DNA from 2 places in the Mogibacterium neglectum genome. Region 2 is predicted to be linked to the other one. Evidence: predicted binding sites of a transcription regulator. Region 2 holds the regulator's gene; the other holds the start of a gene.
What was found. Region 2 encodes HrcA, which represses chaperone genes, less so after heat shock. Its sites were predicted from a motif close to TTAGCACTCNNNNNNNNNGAGTGCTAA; they were not measured.

Region 1 (3,486 bases), 560 kb from region 2:
GAGAAACTCTGGTCTAAAGAATGTCTTAAGCTGAGATTCGGGTAGATTAGAAGTCATGATAATGATCGTGTTCTTAAAATCCACTGTCCTTCCCTGATTGTCTGTAAGTCTTCCATCGTCTAGCAATTGAAGAAGTATATTAAATACATCTGGATGAGCTTTCTCGATTTCGTCAAACAGTATGACACTGTATGGCTTTCTTCTTACAGCTTCAGTTAGCTGTCCACCTTCATCATATCCTACATATCCTGGAGGAGATCCTACTAATCTTGAGACCGTGTGCTTCTCCATATATTCTGACATGTCAATTCTTATTAAATTCTTTTCAGTGTCAAAAAGTGTCTCTGTAAGCGCCTTAGCGAGCTCCGTCTTACCTACACCAGTAGGTCCTAAGAATATAAATGAGCCAACTGGACGGTTCTCATTCTTAAGCCCTGCACGAGCCCTCAAAATTGCCTCTGAAACAGCTCTTACACCTTCATCCTGACCGATTACCCTCTTATGAAGAATATCCTCTAGGTGAAGTAATTTTTCACGTTCAGATTCAGCGAGCTTACTTACCGGAATACCTGTCCACTCGGAGATTACTGCTTGAATTTCTTCTTCACCAACCTCTTCACGGAGCATTCTGCTCTCATTTGCCTGTTCTGTCTTATTCTTTAAATCTTCAATCTCTTTTTCTAGAGCTGGTAACTCACCATACTTTAACTTAGCAAGCTTCTCTAAATCATATTCACGCTCCGCACTCTCGATTTCATGGCGTAGCTCATCTAGCTTGAGCTTCTTATTTTTAAGCTCTTGAATCATATTTTTCTCATTTGACCATTTAGCCATGAGCTCGTCATTCTCAGTCTTAAGGTTTGCTAGCTCTTCGCTAATTGCATCTAATCTACTCTTGCTAGCCTTATCATCCTCTTTGGAAAGTGCTTGTTTCTCGATTTCAAGCTGCATGATTTTACGAGATATCTGATCAAGATCCGAAGGCATACTATCTATTTCAGTTCTAATTCTAGCAGCTGCTTCGTCCATCAAGTCAATTGCCTTATCTGGTAAATACCTATCACTTATGTATCTATTAGATAATGTTGCACACGCGATCAGTGCATTATCAGTGATTCTAACACCATGATGTATCTCAAACTTTTCTTTGAGCCCCCTTAAAATGGAAATGGTATCCTCAACAGATGGTTCATCGACCATAACCTTTTGGAATCGTCTTTCAAGCGCTGCATCTGTCTCAATATATTTTCTGTACTCATCAAGTGTCGTAGCACCTATGCAGTGCAGCTCACCTCTAGCAAGTTTTGGCTTGAGAAGATTTCCTGCATCCATCGAGCCTTCAGTTTTTCCAGCACCAACGATAGTATGAATCTCATCTATAAAGAGAATAATATTACCATCTGACTTATCTATTTCATTTAAAACAGCCTTCAGACGTTCTTCAAACTCACCTCTATATTTAGCACCAGCAATCAGCGACCCCATATCAAGAGAGAAGATTGTCTTTCCCTTGAGTCCATCAGGAACATCACCATTTACAATACGCTGAGCGAGTCCCTCTACAACAGCAGTCTTACCAACTCCAGGTTGACCAATCAAAACTGGATTATTTTTCGTCCTTCTAGAAATAATCTCTATAGCTCTTCTAATCTCGAGATCTCTTCCTATAACTGGGTCGAGTTTACCTTTTCTTGCAGCATCTACTAAATCTGTACCATATTTATTTAAAGCATCATAAGTATCCTCAGGATTCTGACTTGTAACTCTTTGATTTCCTCTAACCATAGTCAGAGCCTTCATAAATTCATCCTTGTTAATACCATACTTGCTCATTAATCCATTAACTTCTTGATTGTTAGACTCAAGAATTGCAAGATATAAATGCTCAACACTTACATAATCATCCTTAAAATCACTTGCAATTTTTTCGGCTTTAGTAAGCACGTTGTTAAGCTCAGAACTCATATATAATTGAGTGGAGCTGCCACTTACTTTTGGAAGCTTTTCAAGATTTGATTTCAAATCAGCTTTTAGTGACTTGACATCAACATTCATTGCCTCCAAAAGCTTAGGAATCAAACCATCACCGTCACTTATTACTGCATAATGAACATGTGCAATTTCTAATTGCTGGTGTCCATACGAATTAGCTATACTTTGCGAATCGAGAATGGCACCTTGCATTTTCTGAGTATATTTTTCAATATTCATTGCCTTCCTCCTTAATTAATTACTTTATTATAAACAATACATTTGCTTACAGTAATAATTTAGCACTCGTCTGTGACGAGTGCTAATAATTAACGTGATGATTGTGTGAAGATGTAAATCTTATTCTTTAATTTCTGTAGTTTATTCCTCATAGAACGAAGATTAGGCCAAGATAATACCATTGAGTATAGCTGAGTAAATACCACTAGTTAACGGATGAAGTATCTTGTTCACAAGACCGAATAGTAGCATTAACAGTAATATGATGCCACCATACTGATACACCGTACTGTACCAGCTTGTTTTGCGAAGATTAAAGAGTTCTGTAACTAATCCAAATCCATCAAGTGGCGGTACAGGAATAAGGTTAAATACCATCAGTGTTATATTAACCATTACAACATATAGGAATATCTTTGTTATTATCCCTTGCAACGAATCTTCTAGTATGACTTCTTTGCCCCACATATTAATCGAAAATCTCGTTATAAAGGAGAAAACTATCGCTATAAGAAAATTCATAGATACGCCTGCGATAGACACTATAAACTCATTTAATCTAGGATGTTTATAGTAACGATTATCAATCTGAACAGGAATCCCCCAACCAAATCCACAAAATACCAGTGCCGCGAATCCAAATGGATCAATATGTTTTGTAGGATTTACAGTTAATCTACCCTGCAGCCTTGGTGTAGGATCACCAAATGCATTAGATGCAAAAGCATGTGCAAATTCGTGAAAGGAAAGCCCTACTATAATGCCCGGCAAGGTAAGAAGCATGTCAAAGAAGTATTCCTTTGGATTTCTAAGTCCTCCATCTAAGAAATTCGTAACCAATAAAAGAATTAATATAATTCCTGGTCCGGAGCGAAGTAAATTTTTAAAATTATCTTTCATATCATCATCCTATTTTATACAAGTACACCATCGATGCTGAAAGTTTTACAATCAGTGATTTTAACATCTACAAGTTGGCCGGTTATGTTTCTTCCTGAAGAAACATTTACGAGTTTAAATCCATCTGTCCTGCCTGAATATGATTTATCATCTTTGCGGCTAGAACCATCAATAAGCACTTTGACGGTTTTATCTGAAAGTCGTTTATTCATCTCCAGCGAATATTTGTTTGTAACTTCATTTAATCGTTCAAATCTCTCGTGCTTAACATCGTATGGAATCTGCTCTGAAAATCCAGCAGCAGGCGTACCTTCTCGTGGCGAGTAAATAAAAGTAAAGGCAGAATCATATTTAACATATTCAACTAGTGATAAT
Region 2 (3,486 bases):
TCCAGCATCTGCCATAGCCTTCTTCATTGGCTCAATACTTCTATCTACTAGATCGCTTGTAAGTTGGTCAAATCTAGCTCTTGTAAGATCCATATCCATGTGGAGCGGGCCAGCTTCAGAAACTGTGATGAATGGCAGATTAATCTTAGTTGTCTGAGCACTTGATAACTCTTTCTTAGCCTTTTCTGCAGCTTCCTTAAGTCTCTGTAGAGCCATGTTATCTTTTCTAAGATCAATTCCGTGCTCTGCCATGAAGGAATCAGCTAAGAAGTCGAGAACTGCGTTATCGAAGTCATCTCCACCGAGATGTGTATCTCCGTTTGTAGCTAGTACTTCAAATACTCCGTCTCCTAGTTCAAGCACTGATACATCGAATGTACCACCACCTAAATCGTATACGAGAATCTTCTGTGATCCGTCCGCCTTGTCTAGTCCATATGCTAGCGATGCAGCGGTTGGTTCATTGATAATTCTCTTTACATCGAGTCCTGCAATCTTACCAGCATCCTTTGTAGCCTGTTTCTGTGCATCGGAGAAGTATGCAGGAACTGTGATTACAGCCTCTGAAACCTTTTCTCCGAGGTAAGCTTCAGCATCAGACTTGAGCTTTCCTAATATCATAGCTGAAATATCCTGTGGAGTGTAGCTCTTGCCATCAATCTCTACAGTATAGCTCTCACCCATATGTCTCTTGATAGAAGCGATAGTTCTATCTGGATTAGTTATAGCTTGTCTCTTAGCAGTCTCTCCTACTAGTCTCTCACCATTTTTAGTGAATGCAACTACAGATGGAGTAGTTCTTGAACCCTCTGCATTTGCGATTACCACTGGTTCTCCGCCCTCTAGAACGGCTACACAACTATTTGTTGTTCCTAAATCAATTCCAATTATCTTGCTCATTTTTTTACTTCCTTTCATATAAGAAATCTTAATTTACTAAATTTATGTACACGTCTTTCATGCTATCGCACTACTACTTTGCGACGGTAACCATCGACGGTCTAATGACCTTTCCATTAAGGGTATATCCCTTCTGAAGCACACTGCAAACCTTGTTGCTACCGTACTCCTCACTATCCGCTGTCATAACTGCGTTATGCATGTTAGGATCGAAATCTTCACCCAAAGCTTCAACTTCCAAAAGCCCAGACTTAGTTAACACTCCAAGCAATTGATCAAAGATCAGTTTCATTCCCTTTGCATATCCTTCTACGTCTGCCGAAGCATCGCTTGCGAGTGCTCTTTCGAAATTATCTAGAACCTCGAGTAGTTCAGTTACAATCTTCTCATTTGCATACGCATGGATGTCAGACTTTTCCTTTGCCACTCTCTTCTTGTAATTCTGAAACTCTGCCATCAATCTGATGTATTTTGTATCACCGTTCTCTTCAGCTTCCGCTTTCTTGCTATCATCTTCGGCAGCAGTCTCCTCACCATTTCCTTTGGCGTTTTCGGAGGATTTAGGCTGCTCCTCTTTTTGCGGTGCTTTTTCATTTTCTATATTGTCATCTATTGATTCTGATGTTTCAGCCTTAATCTCTTCTGTCACCTTTGTCTGATCTTCAGCTTGATTGATATTAATCTTTTTCTCTTCAGTCATCCTTAATTTCCTTTCCTTCACTTAGTAAGAACGATTTACTGAGGTTCTCAGTTAAGTACTCCATAATTGAAGTAACCTCACTGTAGTTCATGCGTGTCGGTCCGATTACACCAATCTTTCCTATCAATTTACCATCTACGTGATATGTCGCTGTTACTAGAGAACAATCTTTCATCGAAGAATCGCTATTTTCATCTCCTATAGTTACGATTATTCCATCGTCACGCTGAAGCATATCCTTAGCAAATTCATCCTTCTTGCTAACTAGCTCGATAAAAGCTTTCGCCTTATCAATGCTGCTGTACTCAGGAATATTGAATATATTAGTCAAGCCTTCCATGTAGAGATTGACATTGAGCATGTCCTCAAGTGTCTTCATGAAATTAGGCATAATCTTACTTGCCAACGGACTCATCGCTTCGAGGTCAGAATTGAAATCTGCGATAATCGATTTCTTAAGGGCCTCATCTATCGTATTTCCCTTATAGTTATATGTCATCGACTTGCTCAAAACTTCTAGAGCCTCAGGCGTATAAGCAACATCCACTTTAAGCGTAGTATTGTTAACATTACCTGTATCCGAAACTATCATCAACACGATTGTGGCTTCATCTACCGGAAGCAGCCTTATGAACTTTAGCGTGTCACAGTTTGCTGATGGTGTCATCGCAAAGGATGCAAGCTTTGTAATATCCGATAAAAGCTCCGCAGCCTGCTGAAGAGTCTGATTAAACTCAGCCACACTAACCTGCATTCTCTCGTTAATAATCTCTTTTTCCTCTAGTGAAAGATCGTGCTTACTCATTAGACTATTTACATAAAGTCTATAAGCTTTATCAGAAGGTACACGACCTGCCGAAGTATGAGGATGAGTTAAGTATCCAAGCTCTTCTAAATCAGCCATCTCATTTCTAATCGTCGCTGGGCTGACGCCTAATCCATACTTCTTAGCAAGTGACCGCGAACCGACAGGCTCCGCACTTTTAACGTAATCAGTAATAATTGCTTGGAGGATCTGAAGCTTTCTCTTACTTATATCCATTGCTCTCCCTCCTGTCCTCAAGATTTTGTTAGCACTCATTAATACGGAGTGCTAATCACTACACATAGTCTACTATCACAGTCTCAATGTGTCAACACATAAAATTGAATACTATATGTTTTTTTCGTGAAATACACATCAGCGTATGTTCACACTAAAATAGACCTCGGTCATATGCCGAGGTCTATCAATATTAATCTCAGATGCTTCTTTTTAGAAGATTACTCTCTTGCCTTTTTGCAACAGTTCTGCTTATTGATGCATTTACGTTATTTGCCCTCATGACCTGCATTCCCAGCAAATATAAACACCATATACTTCACATACACAAATGCTACGAACGCTGTTGCTATAACCGTCTCAGCTAGAACTATGTTGCTTAACCATGAAAGCGGATGCCCCATGAGAGCAGAACATGCCATAGTTTGCTTGGTAGCAATCGCACTGATTACAAATGGGAACGTAAATCCTGCAAAGCTTGGATAGAATTTCTTTAACAATCCAAGGGAGACAACTAGAGAATATACATACAGTACTGTTGCGACTACAAACATCACCATAAGCAGTGTAAAGTTCTTAACCTGAACTGACTGAATGTATGCCGCGATACAAAGGCTCATAGGTGCTGCAAATATCCCACTGAGTGGTTTAACTGGTTCTGGCAGTGGGTGTGCCACATACCTCTTGATAACTATTACCAGAAGCGGTATCAGCGTAACTAGACCAAACCAAAATGTCGCTGCTCCAAATCCAATCTTTTCATACGCAGGTGCAGTAACTCCAGCAACTGCAATTCCTACATATACGATAAACCAGGTCGTGAAAACATTCTTCTGATCGTATT

Region 1: clpB (ATP-dependent chaperone ClpB) is a predicted target of HrcA. The motif match lies at 2,271-2,297, and genes of this name have one in related genera.

What each region holds. Positions count from the first base shown of each region.
Region 1 covers NZ_CP128647.1:995,878-999,363, forward strand. Annotated here, with positions in the region: gene clpB (ATP-dependent chaperone ClpB) at 1-2,211, opposite strand, end outside; gene QU661_RS04705 (site-2 protease family protein) at 2,374-3,111, opposite strand; gene miaB (tRNA (N6-isopentenyl adenosine(37)-C2)-methylthiotransferase MiaB) at 3,126-3,486, opposite strand, start outside.
Region 2 covers NZ_CP128647.1:438,531-442,016, reverse strand. Annotated here, with positions in the region: gene dnaK (molecular chaperone DnaK) at 1-900, opposite strand, end outside; gene grpE (nucleotide exchange factor GrpE) at 974-1,600, opposite strand; gene hrcA (heat-inducible transcriptional repressor HrcA) at 1,593-2,642, opposite strand; gene QU661_RS01995 (TDT family transporter) at 2,912-3,486, opposite strand, start outside.